Regions from separate parts of the Planococcus lenghuensis genome, predicted to be linked through region 1. Evidence: riboswitches for the same ligand, from Rfam matches in the RefSeq annotation. Region 1 holds a riboswitch; each other region holds the start of a gene.
What was found. A riboswitch is a leader RNA that binds a small molecule or an ion and turns the genes downstream of it on or off. The one in region 1 is predicted to bind S-adenosylmethionine.
Positions count from the first base shown of each region.

Region 2: it holds a riboswitch for S-adenosylmethionine, as region 1 does, so the genes downstream of both, B0X71_RS15615 (O-acetylhomoserine aminocarboxypropyltransferase/cysteine synthase family protein) here and B0X71_RS03555 (methionine biosynthesis PLP-dependent protein) in region 1, are expected to answer to the same signal.
Region 3: it holds a riboswitch for S-adenosylmethionine, as region 1 does, so the genes downstream of both, mtnK (S-methyl-5-thioribose kinase) here and B0X71_RS03555 (methionine biosynthesis PLP-dependent protein) in region 1, are expected to answer to the same signal.
Region 4: it holds a riboswitch for S-adenosylmethionine, as region 1 does, so the genes downstream of both, ssuE (NADPH-dependent FMN reductase) here and B0X71_RS03555 (methionine biosynthesis PLP-dependent protein) in region 1, are expected to answer to the same signal.

Region 1 covers NZ_CP019640.1:680,105-683,310, reverse strand. The annotation lists gene B0X71_RS03560 (alkaline phosphatase) at 1-786, opposite strand, end outside; SAM riboswitch class I at 1,043-1,145, shown strand; gene B0X71_RS03555 (methionine biosynthesis PLP-dependent protein) at 1,219-2,340, shown strand; gene metC (cystathionine beta-lyase) at 2,337-3,206, shown strand, end outside.
Region 2 covers NZ_CP019640.1:3,083,738-3,086,943, forward strand. The annotation lists gene metX (homoserine O-acetyltransferase MetX) at 1-235, opposite strand, end outside; gene B0X71_RS15615 (O-acetylhomoserine aminocarboxypropyltransferase/cysteine synthase family protein) at 249-1,538, opposite strand; SAM riboswitch class I at 1,641-1,752, opposite strand; gene B0X71_RS15620 (glycerol-3-phosphate acyltransferase) at 1,897-2,538, shown strand; SAM riboswitch class I at 2,620-2,736, shown strand; gene B0X71_RS15625 (methionine ABC transporter ATP-binding protein) at 2,843-3,206, shown strand, end outside.
Region 3 covers NZ_CP019640.1:3,266,629-3,269,834, forward strand. The annotation lists gene mtnA (S-methyl-5-thioribose-1-phosphate isomerase) at 1-164, opposite strand, end outside; gene mtnK (S-methyl-5-thioribose kinase) at 164-1,348, opposite strand; SAM riboswitch class I at 1,422-1,590, opposite strand; SAM riboswitch class I at 2,018-2,124, shown strand; gene mtnW (2,3-diketo-5-methylthiopentyl-1-phosphate enolase) at 2,193-3,206, shown strand, end outside.
Region 4 covers NZ_CP019640.1:1,724,546-1,727,751, forward strand. The annotation lists gene acsA (acetate--CoA ligase) at 1-222, shown strand, start outside; gene B0X71_RS08815 (homoserine dehydrogenase) at 265-1,503, shown strand; SAM riboswitch class I at 1,652-1,759, shown strand; gene ssuE (NADPH-dependent FMN reductase) at 1,888-2,442, shown strand; gene B0X71_RS08825 (LLM class flavin-dependent oxidoreductase) at 2,461-3,206, shown strand, end outside.

The DNA of each region.
Region 1 (3,206 bases):
GAGGGATGGTTCCTCGCTGTCTTTCGCTGCCTGGCGGTCAAAGTCATACGCTAACGCGGACGGTGCGAATGAGCCCCATAATTTATCGGATGTCGAGTTCAAGAGCTCCTCTTTCGTTTCAACGAAGTCATAGCCGTTTTCGTCGATCACTTCAAGCAGGTTTTCGCCGTCTTTACGCGCGTTTCGGCCCTCTCCCGGTGCGAGTGATGCCTTACCGCCGCCAAGAACCACTTCAATGTCCTGGTACACTTGCTGTTCAGCGATATCATCGTAATCGTAACGCAGCGGCGCATGAGCCGAAAATGCGGCCGGTGTCGCGTGTTGGATTTCAGAAGTCGAGATGATCCCTGTTGATTTCCCCAATAGTTCTGCGCCTTCCAATACGTTCGCGACCGGGTCGAGGGCATCTTCCGGATCCACCGGTTCGACGCCAGGTGTGTTCACAACTGCCGGAAGAAGTCCGAGCACTTTGTCGTTGGCTTTATGGCCAGTCGCCATCGCCGTGCCGGCCGGTGCGGAATCCGTGATCGCCGATTCAGCTGAATGCGTGTGCATGCCGCCGACGAGAATTTCGTCCATAGCGAGGTCTTCGCCTTTATACCATCTTGCCAGCGTCGTCGCACCTGCGCTCGTACCGTCCTTGACCATCATGATGACGTTCGTCGGCTCGCTTTTCTTGTCCTTTGCCTCTGTCACCGTGTTGCTTGATGCAAAACCGAAAGAAGAAATCGCGACGGCCGCTGCAACCGATACGCCGGCAGCCTTCTTGCTCAACTTGTACTTCATCTTATGCCCTCCTAAAATCGTGTATGTATTTTGTTGCCAGTTCCCAGTGTAGAGCAAGAATATGAAGCTGGTATGGTGATACCGTTCGGTTTTTGTAAACGTATGTAAGGCTCTCTATATAGTTCTTAATATTTTTAATAGTTTAATTATTAATGTGCTGAAGAAAAATAATAAATAATTTTCAGTTTTCTCTTGCGTTTAAGCGGAAGTTACTTTAGAGTGAACATATCGAACAGCAAACAACTTCATAATTCAATTCTTATCAAGAGAGACGGAGGGATTTGGCCCTTTGATGTCTCAGCAACCGGCTTAACGGCAAAGGTGCTAATTCCAAAAGGCGGAAGCCTTGAAGATGAGAAGATTGGGTTTCCCGAGCAGGGCCATTCTTCTTTTGGAGAGTGGTCCTGTTTTATTTTGGAAAGGAAGATGGCGATGACAAAACAGAGTCTGGAAACCCGGTTGGTGCAATTGGGCAATCGGAGTGACGCGAAAACGGGCGCGGTCAATCCCCCGCTTTATCTTTCGACCGCCTATGAACATCAGGGGCTCGGCCGATCGACAGGTTACGATTACACGCGGACCAAAAACCCGACACGCTCCCTTCTCGAAGAAGGGCTCGCCGAACTTGAAGGCGGCGATGCCGGATTCGCCTGCAGTTCTGGGATGGCGGCCATTCAGCTGGTGCTGTCGCTGTTCCGCCCCGGCGATGAATTGCTCGTGCCGGATGATGTATATGGCGGCACGTACCGATTGCTCCTTCATTTTTCGGAGGTGTACGGAATCCATACCCGCTACGGGGCGTTCACGGATATCCGGGACACGGAAGCGAAAATCACGCCGCAGACGAAAGCGATCTTCATCGAGACGCCGACGAATCCATTGATGCAGGAAATCGATATTGAACGTCATGCGGAACTGGCGAAAAAACACGACCTGTTGCTCATCGTCGACAATACGTTTTTAACGCCATTCGTTCAGCAGCCGATCTCACTCGGCGCAGACATTGTCATCCACAGCGCCACCAAGTATATCGGCGGCCATAACGACGTACTTGCCGGGATTGCGGTGGCGAAAGGCAAAGCCATCTGCGAGAAGCTCACCGTGCAGCACAATTCGGCAGGCGCGGTGCTGTCGCCGTTCGATTCCTGGCTGTTGATCCGCGGACTGAAAACATTGCCGCTGCGCATGCGGCAGCACGAAGCGAACGCCAAGACGCTGGCGCAGTTTTTGAGCCAGTCCCCCACTGTAGCGGAGGTGTTATATCCGGGCAAAGGCGGCATGTTGTCGTTCCGGCTGCAACGGGAAGAATGGGTCGGCCCTTTTCTGGAAAGCATCCGGCTGATCACATTCGCCGAGAGCCTCGGCGGTGTTGAAAGTTTCATCACGTACCCGGCAACCCAGACCCATGCGGAAATCCCGGTCGAGGAACGGACGGCACGCGGTGTCTGCAACCGGCTGCTCCGCTTCTCTGTTGGCATTGAACAAACTGAAGATTTGATAAATGATTTGCAGCAGGCTTTTGAGAGACTGGAAAAGGAGGTTCTTCGATTATGACTGACCGTTTAGAAACGAAATTCATCCATTCAGCAGGTGTCGACCCGCAGACAGGCGCCGTCAATGTTCCGATTTACCAGTCATCGACGTTTCATCAGAACAGCATTGACGAGTTCGGTCCCTTTGACTACAGCCGCTCCGGCAATCCGACGCGCCAGGCATTGGAAGAAACCATTGCCAAGCTTGAGAACGGGACGCGGGGCTTCGCCTTCTCTTCCGGCATGGCAGCCATCTCGTCAGCGTTCATGCTATTGTCAGCGGGGGATCACGTGATTGTTTCAGAAGATGTCTACGGCGGAACATACCGCTTCATCACGGAAGTACTGACCAAATTTGGAGTCGATCATTCCTTCGTCAATATGACGGATCTTGATAAACTGGCTAAAGCCATCCAGCCGAACACGAAAGTGGTTTACCTTGAAACACCTTCCAACCCGGTCATGAACATCACCGATATCGAAACGGCCGCCAAACTGGCTAAGGCGAACGGCTGTTTAACGTTTGTCGATAACACATTTATGACACCGCTGTACCAGAACCCGCTCGACCTCGGCGCGGATCTCGTCCTTCACAGCGCAACAAAATTCCTGTCCGGCCACAGCGATATCACGGCAGGACTTGCCGTCACCAAAGATGCGGAACTCGGTGACCGGCTGGGATTCATCCAGAACTCCTTCGGTTCTGTACTCGGCGCGCAGGATTCCTATTCACTGATCCAAGGCATCAAAACACTCGGTGCCCGGCTCAAGCAATCGAGTGAATCCGCACAGAAAATCGCGGAATTCCTGCACGGCCATCCCGAAGTGGAAGAAGTGTTTTACCCGGGGTTCTCGTTCCATCCCGGCAATCCGATCCACCAGCGACAG
Region 2 (3,206 bases), 1.3 Mb from region 1:
GGCAGCCGCCGAGCGCATTAAATGCGATGACATGAAAACGGGCGGTATCCACTGCTTTTCCCGAACCGATCAGGCCTTCCCACCAGTCACCGGCTGCATACTGATCGCCGGTCAGCGCATGACAGGCCAGAATGACCGGCCCCTGCAGGTTTCCCGTCTCTTCGTAAGCAAGTGTGACTTCCGGCAATACAGCTCCGGATTCAAGGTGTAATGAACCGATCTCGACCGTTTTCATTGTCTACGTCCTCCTATACATTTGCTGGCACAGCAGCTTCGATTGCTTGTTCCAGATCACCGATCAGGTCATCCGCATTTTCCAGTCCCACCGACAGCCGGATCAGTTCATCTGTCACGCCGGAAGCTGTCCGTTCTTCCTGGGATAACTGCTGATGAGTCGTCGATGCCGGATGGATGATCAGTGACTTCGCATCGCCGACGTTCGCGACATGCGACCATAGCGATACATTATTGATCACTTTCCGGCCGGCCTCCAATCCGCCTTTCACACCGAAGTTCACAATGGAGCCGAACCCCTGTTTCAAGTACTTCTTCCCATCCTCGTGTGAAGGATGATCTTCAAATCCGATATAATTCACCCACTCAACCTCCGGATGCCCTTTCAGGTATTCCGCTACCCGCTGCGCGTTTTCATTGTGTTTCGGAATTCGCAGGTGAAGGGTTTCCAGTCCCTGCAGGAAGGCATGGGCGCTTTCCGGGCTGAGTGACGGGCCGAAATCGCGCAGCAGCTGAACGCGCAGCTTCGTGGCGAATGACGCACCTTCAGCGTCAATCGCATAACGGATGCCGTGATAGCTTTGATCCGGTTCCGTATAGGACGGGAATTTCGGGTTATTCCAATTGAACTTGCCGCCATCCACTACGATGCCGCCGATTGTTGTCCCGTGTCCGCCGATCCATTTTGTCGCCGAATGAATGACAACGTCCGCTCCGAATTCAATCGGGTTGCTGCCGTATGGAGAAGCGAATGTGTTATCGATCAGGAGCGGAATATCATTTGCATGGGCGATTTCCGCCACCCGTTCAACATCAAATACATTCAGGCTTGGATTGCCGATAATTTCACCGAAAATCGCTTTTGTTTTATCCGTAATGGCATCCGCAAAATTCTCGGGATTTTTCCCGTCGACAAAGCGGACCGTAATGCCATAGCGCGGCAGTGTATTGGCGAACAAGCTGAATGTGCCGCCATATAAATTTTCATCCGCAATAATTTCTTCCCCGGCTTCAGCCACGTTCAGAACCGAGAATGCAATCGCCGCCATACCGGAAGAAAGGGCCACTGCAGCTGTCCCGCCTTCGAGGAGAGCCACCCGCTGTTCAAATACATCGACTGTCGGATTCATGATTCGTGTATAGATATTGCCGGTTTCCTTCAGGCCGAATAAGTTCTCCGCATGTTCGGCACTTTTGAATACGTAAGAAGTCGTTTTATGAATCGGAACCCCCCGTGCGCCTGTTACCGGATCCGGTTCCTGTCCTCCGTGAAGCAATTGAGTTTCTGGTTTGAAGTTCGTCATTCGTCTTCCTCCTTAGTTTTTGTCCGATGGAAAGCAGATGAGGAGGAATTAAAAACGGCCCTCTTCGGTTAAGAAGAGGGCCGCCATTCTCAGACAAACCTCCTCTCATCTGTCAGATCAGTTGCAATCTGTAGGACGTAGCACCATTCCAAGCAGCAGCTTGGTGGTTGCCGGGCATCATCGGGCCTATTCCCTCCGCCTCTCTCGATAAGAGTATTCAGATTCAGTTTTCCATCTTAGTGACCAAGTATAGAGAACCACGGCCGCCATTGTCAAGAATTTTCAGCATCTTTTTGAAACCTTTTTATTATCAGGAGCGTTACATGTAAAGAAAGATGCGGAAATCGGAGGGGTTTGCATGACAGGCTGGCTAGCAGCAGCACTTATTATCGGTTATTTGATCGGTTGCCTGCATGGTTCTGTTGCGGCGCGATTTATTTCTGGGGTGAATATCAAAACGGAAGGCGTAAAAAATTCCGGCGCTTCCAATGCGGCTATTGTGCTCGGCTGGAAGTATGGCGCACTGGTGGCGGCCATTGACATCGGAAAAGGGGCTGCTGCTGTGCTGCTCATGCGCGGGCTCTTTTCAGGTTCGGGATTATCCCCTGAAATGCTCTGGATATTCCTGTTCTTTACAGGTAGTGCTGTCGTCATTGGCCATAATTTCCCATTCTATATGGGATTCAGCGGCGGGAAAGGAACTGCCGCCCTCATCGGTGTCTTGCTGGCACTTGACTGGCGGCTCGGGCTCACCGGTCTGCTGCTGCTTATCATCGTTTCATTGATCACAGATTACCTCGTCATTGGAGTGCTTTGCCTGTATGCGGTTCTGCTGCTGGCTGCGTTCCTGCCGGCTCAGGGAGAATGGCCTGTCATTACAGCCGCAGCGCTGTTCGGGATGGCGCTGTGGAAGCACCTGGAGAACATTAAACGGATAAAAGAAGGAACCGAAAACAAAGTGTCGGCCGTCTTCCGGAAGAAGCCGGCAAAAGCAGCTTGAAAATTTTTTTCGATAAAATGGTTGACTTTTTTATACCCAAGCCATAAAGTAGGAATCACGAATTGAATAGCACACATTACTTTCTTATCCAGAGAAACTGAGGGACAGGCCCTATGACGTTTCGGCAGCGGGTTCGCATTTATGCGGACACTGTGCTAATTCCTGCAAATGCGCATCGGCGTATTTGGAAGATGAGAAGGAGTGATTTCATTTATTATGAAGCTCTCTTTTTTCTTGCTGGTAAAGAAAAAAGAGGGCTTCTTTTTGTTTTATTCAGCAAAACCACTATTGAGGAGGCATGGATATGATCCAATTTGAAGGGGTCGCAAAAACGTATCGTTCAGGAAAGCGGGAAGTACCCGCACTGAACGGCATCGATCTGACAGTCGAAACCGGCGAAATCTATGGTGTGATCGGTTTCAGCGGCGCCGGCAAAAGTTCTCTGATCCGGACCGTCAATCTTCTCGAACGGCCGACGAAAGGAACAGTCAAGATTCACGGCAAAGACATCTCCGCATTGTCCGCGAAAGAAATCCGGACAACGCGAAAAGATATCGGCATGATCTTTCAGCATTTTAATCTTTTGACTTCAAAGACCGTATATACCAACATCGCCATGCCGCTGATCTTAACCAAAACGCCAAAAAATGAAATTCAGCAGCGGGTTA
Region 3 (3,206 bases), 1.1 Mb from region 1:
GTAATACCGATCGCCGGTGCGCCCCGCACTTTCAGGGAAAGGATGGCATCAAATACTTCTTCAATGGTTGTAAGGTCGATAAATTCAATGATATGCGGCAGTTTCTGCTGATCCAAAATCGTAAGCTGCCCGTCTTTCCATTCGATGGATACCGGTACTTGCATCAGCGCAGCGCCCCGATCAGTGACAGTACGTCATCGATGGACGTAAGTTCTGCCCGCTTCAGAATGAACGCTTCACCTGTCCGCAATGCCTGCCGCTTCCGTGCAATTCGCTCTTCATCGTCTTCAATGCCGTCAAGGTCGCTGACATGTGCCAGACCGATTGTCCGGCGAATCAGCTCAGCGCCGGCAAAGCCGACGGAATCCCGGAAGATTTTTTCCAGCACGGTTTCTCTGTAACCCGTTGTATCTTTAAATGCACTTTGGTTTTCCTGTTCCCATAGCTCTGAAAACCGGGAAGAAAAGACGTCCCATGTATTCCGGATATGGTCTGTGATCACATCCCGGCCTTCTTCTCCGCGCGTGATCGACTGGAACACAAGATTCGCGAGGAAGAGGCCGACGTCAAAACCGATCGGACCATAAAATGCAAATTCCGGGTCGATGACTTTCGTTTCATCTTTGCTTGCAAAAATACTGCCTGTGTGAAGATCGCCGTGCAGCAAAGCTTCTGCTTCAGTCAGAAAGCTCTGTTTCAGTTTCGCCGCTTCCAGTTGCAATGCCTTGTTGTTCCAGATTGCTTCGGCATCAGCAGTGAGCGCTTCTTCGAAATCATTGGTTTCATTATTGAAGAAAGGATCTGTAAAAATCAGGTCTTCTGTAATTTTGCATAATTCCGGATTGGAGAATTCGGCAGCAAGCCGTTTTTTGTCGAATGGATGAAGTCCGAAATCCGAGGTATGGAACAGCGTCTGCGCCAAGTACTCGCCAATGTCATCCGACAGTTTCGGATACGTCTCACCAGCGATCAGGCCAGCCCGTGCAACGGTAAGATGCGACAGGTCTTCCATGACCGTGTATGCCAGCGCTTCGTCGGTTGCGTATACTTCCGGTACTAGATGCGGCACGTATTCCCCGTGCTTTTTCAGTGCATTTGCTTCAATCTTTGCCCGTTTCAGTGTCAGCGGCCAGCTTTCACCGACCACTTTTGCATACGGCAATGCCTGTTTAATGATAAGGCCTTTGCCGGTTTCGTCTGTTATGTGAAAGACGTAATTGAGATTGCCATCGCCGATTTCCCGGCTTGAAAGTGCCGCTCCTTTCGGAAAGAAATCTAGCTGAGCGGCAAGCTCGACTGCCGTTTGTTCTGTCAATGGGGTGTAATTCGCCGTTTCTGTAACCGCCATCTGTACTCAATCCTTCCCTGAAAAAAATAAAAGCGCCTCTTCGGAAAGAGGCGCAGAATAATCGGATTCCCGCCTCTCATCTTCTGGAAAAGTTTCTTTCCAGTGGAATTAGCACCGTGCCTTGCGGAATGGATTTGTCCATTCCGGCGCAAAATCTTAACGCGCCCCGTTTCACAACGGTATTATGGTCGGTTGCTGGGCTTCATCGGGCCATTTTACCCTCCGCCTGCTCTTGATAAGAGTGCTGATAATTTATAAAGTTATTAAAGTCTGACATGAATCCTATCATGATTCAAAATAAAGTGCAACAACTTTTCAAAGAAATAGTTCTTAATTGTCTGGCTTATTACAAAGCGGTAAATTATAGATTTATCCTTTCAGAATATCGCTTAATTTTTCGCTTTTTTTCGAGTTCCACTAATTGGACGCTGAGTTCCGCTAATTCGGCATTGAGTTCCACTAATTTAGCATTGAGTTCCACTAATTAGGCGCCGAGTTCCACCAGTTAAATGGAAGCCGCTTCCATTCAGTCAGGAATTGGTCTTCTGTTACTTCTTCAGCCAGCCGGCATCCTTGTAAGCACTATTGATGGCATCTTCGTTTTTCATTTGACAGAATTAAGATCCCATGAAATAATCAGCATAATTTCTAAAAAAACTAAATACGTTATTCTTATTCAGAGCAGGCGGAGGGACAAGCCCTACGAAGCCCGGCAACCGGTCGATTGACACGGTGCTAATTCTTGCAGCCTTCAAGCGACGGCTGACAAATAAGAAGATGGTATCCGATAACCTCTTCTTAGGAAGAGGTTTTTTATTTGTTACAGGAACTGGAGAGTGAATTTATGAGTGGATTGACAGCCCGCTATCAACTGTACGGGCGGCCTGGATCATTCGGGAAGAAAGCGGAAGGCATTGCTCTTGGTCTCACGGTCGGATCTTGGACTGACCTGCCGCAGCTTGAACAGGAACAGCTGAAGCAGCATAAAGGAACCGTGGAGTCCGTCACGGAATTCGGTGACTCCCCTCACCCGTTAAAACCGGAATTGATCCGGGCGGAAGTGGAAATCCGTTACCCGGCGGCCAATTTTTCGGCGGATCTGCCGGCGATCCTGACGACTGTGTTCGGGAAATTATCGCTCGACGGCGAAGTGAAATTGCTGGATCTTATTTTCGATGAAGAATTACTCGCCCGTTTCCCGGGTCCGCGGTTCGGCATCGAAGGAATCCGGGAAAAGCTCGGCGTCCATGACCGGCCGCTCGTCATGAGCATTTTCAAAGGTGTCATCGGCCGCGATCTCGGTTATCTTGCCGACCAGCTCCGCCAGCAGGCGCTTGGCGGCGTGGATCTCGTGAAAGATGATGAGATTTTATTCGATAACCCGCAGACCCCATTTGAAGAACGGATCGTGCGGGGGAAAGAGGTGCTGGAACAGGTGTATAAAGAAACCGGCCACCGGACATTGTACGCAGCCAATCTGACCGGCCGCACATCCGGACTCCGCGATAAGGCCCGCAAAGCACGGGAACTCGGCGCGGACGCGCTGCTGTTCAACGTCCATGCCTACGGGCTGGATGTGCTGCAGGAACTTGCGGAAGACGCGGAAGTCGGATTGCCGCTCATGGCGCATCCCGCATTCAGCGGCGCATTCACGTCTTCGCCTTTTTACGGTGTGGCGACGGAACTTGCGCTCGGCAAACTGACCCGCATTGCAGGTGCGGACTTTTCCCTGTTCCCTTCTCCTTACGGCAGTGTTGCACTTGAGAAGAACGCTGCACTGGCGCTCGGCCGGGAACTCGTATCCGACAGCCCGTTAAAACGGACATTCCCGGTTCCATCAGCCGGCATCCACCCGGGC
Region 4 (3,206 bases), 1.0 Mb from region 1:
CCGGATCCGATAAGAGGAGAAATTGTCAAAGCGTTCATTGTTTTAAACAAGGGCTATACCGATGAACCGGCATTGATAGAAGAGATCAGGAAATTTGTCCGCTATAAATTATCAGCCCATGCCGCCCCCCGGGAAATTGAAGTCCTGGAAGAGCTGCCAAAAACAAAAATCAGCGGGAAGATATTGAGAAGAGAATTGAAAGTACGGGAACAAGGGAAGTAAACAGCAGAAAAAGCGACTCTGAGAAATGAAGGACGTGTAGAAATGTCGGTTATAAGAACGGCTATTTTAGGTTTTGGTACGGTGGGAGAAGGCGTTTATCGAACCATCAAAACCCATCAGCAAGAATTGAAAGAAGTGCTGGGTGCCGAAGTTGAAGTTTCAGCTGTTCTAGTCCAAAACGAGCAGAAAGAGCGGAAGGTCGATAAAGGAATTCTGGTTACAACCAACTTTGAAGAAATTCTAAAGCTCCCACAGCTGGATATTGTATTTGAAGCAATTGTCGGTAAAGAACCCAGCTTCAGTTATTTGAAGGAAGCATTAGTAGCGGGTTGTCACATTATCACAGCGAATAAAGAAATGTTTGCCGAGCACGGTCAGGAGTTGCTTGATAGTGCCGACAGGCAAGGAGCGCGTGTGGGGTTTGAGGCGACGGTCGCTGGGGGTGTGCCGATTATCCAGATCCTGCAGCAATTACTGCGGGTGAATAACCTCGAGACAATTCAAGGAATATTGAATGGAACTTCAAACTTCATTTTGACAGAAATGCGTGATAAGCAACTGTCATTCGAAGATGCTTTAGCTCTCGCGCAAGAAAAGGGGTTTGCAGAAGCGGATTCCGGAAATGATATTCATGGGTTTGATGCTTATTATAAAACCAAGATTCTAAGCCAGGTAGCTTTTGGGGAACAGCCTGAAACCTCCTCTTTCCAAGTCGCTGGGATATCAGGCGTGACGATAGAACAGATCGAAGTCGCTGAACGCCTTGGTCTCCGGTTTAAGCATGTTACAGAACTGAAACGAGAAAAAGGACAAGTGCAAGCTTCAGTTCAGCCGGTCCTTGTTTCCCCCTCCCATCCTTTTTACCATGTGGAGGGCGTCGACAATGCAGTCAATGTAACAACGGATCTTGTAGGAAGTCTTACTTTGCAGGGGCCGGGTGCAGGTATGCTTCCTACAGCAAGTGCCATGGTCGAGGATTTGGTTCACGTATGGCACCGGCCTCTGTTGAAATTCGGTAAACAGCAAGAAAAGGAGCACCTTGAGACACGTCAGCAAGACGGGAATGCTTCCTACTGGTTAGTGAGCAATCTCCGGGAGAAATCATTCCTAAAAGAGCTGGACTATTATAGCGAGTATACTGGAAATATCCATGTGGTCAAAGCAAAGGAAGTGGAGTTGGAGAAACTGAAAGCTTCGGATAGAGAAGTGTTGGCCTATCCGATTGTGGCAGACCAACTATTCGAATCAAAACTTGAGCAAACAGAGGTGCATGTTTATTAGTGATAGAATGAATCACGGGCATTGTCTGAAAGCCAGTCTGAATTTGGATGAGCCGAAAACTTAGTAAACCTATAAGCTAAATAAACTTATCGGATCAAACCCATTGACAGAATGATTCAGCAATATTATGATTAGTTCAAATTTAATAATCTTATCGAGAGAAGCCGAGGGACTGGCCCGTTGACGCTTCAGCAACCTCTGACATTGTCAGAAAGGTGCTACTTCCAGCAAGAATGTTATTCTTGAGAGATAAGAGCGGGATTCGTACTCTAACGACCTTCTTTTCTCACAAGTTGAGAAAAGAAGGTCTTTTATTTTTTTAAGTGATATTCGTGAAAGCCAAAGCGATAAGCTTATTCGAGAAATAGAGAGGAAGAGATCACCATGGCAAATATCGTTATTGTATCGGGAAGTCCATCTGAATCATCCCGTTCTGAAACAGTCTTAACCTACTTAGGAAACTTGTTACAGAAGCAAGGGTTGTCCGTTAAACATCTATCCGTTCGCGATGTTCCCCAAACGGATTTGTTCACAGCTAAATATGATAGTCCTGCTATTCAGGAAATCAGTACGCTCATTCATAAAGCCGATGGCGTAGTTATTGGATCTCCTGTTTATAAGGCTGCTTACTCAGGGGTTCTGAAAGCTCTGCTGGATTTGCTCCCTCAGGATGTGCTGCAGGACACACCCGTTCTTCCCCTGATGACAGGCGGCAGTCCGAACCACCTGCTGGCCTTGGAATATTCACTGAAGCCGTTGCTGGCTACATTAAAAGGCCAAAACTTGAAGGGCGTTTATTTGGTGGATAGCCAGATCGATAAATCAAATCCTGTACAGCCGATTTTGGATAGCGATGTGCAGGACCGGCTTACAAAGCAGTTGGCCTATTTTATGAACATCATCGGAAAACAGAAAGAAACCGCGAGTTTTAAAAGGTGATCAAGGGAGGAAGAAACCATGACGAATAAACGGATTTATTTAAACGCTTTTGATATGAATTGTGCAGGGCATCAATCGCCAGGGCTATGGACGCATCCAGACGATGAATCCCATAAGTATAAAGACAGCGAATACTGGATTGAATTGGCGAAGCTTCTGGAGAAAGGCAATTTCGATGCCGTTTTTATTGCAGACGTCCTCGGCACCTATGATGTTTACAATGGTTCGCGGGATGCCGCTGTCCGGCAGGGGGCACAGTCGCCGGTCAATGATCCGCTGCTGGTCGTGCCACTGATGTCGGCTGTGACAAAGCACCTCGGTTTCGGGGTGACGGCTTCCGTTACACATGAACACCCGTATACATTCGCGCGCCGGATGTCGACACTCGATCATCTGACAAAAGGTCGCGTCGGATGGAATATCGTCACTTCCTATCTGAAAAGTGCCGCCGTCAATATCGGCAGAGAAGATCAAATCAAGCATGATGAGCGCTATGATATCGCAGAAGAGTATTTGGAAGTTGCCTATAAATTGTGGGAAGGCAGTTGGGAAGATGACGCGGTTGTCCTTGATAAAGCAAATGGCATCTATACGGATCCCGACAAGGTCCACGATATTCAGCACGAAGGGAAATATTACAAAGTACCGGGCGCTCACTTGACGGAACCATCGCCGCAGCGCACACCTGTCCTCTATCAGGCGGGGGCTTCCAAAAAAGGCGTGGCATTCGCCGGGAAGCATGCCGAATGCGTCTTTATCGGCCC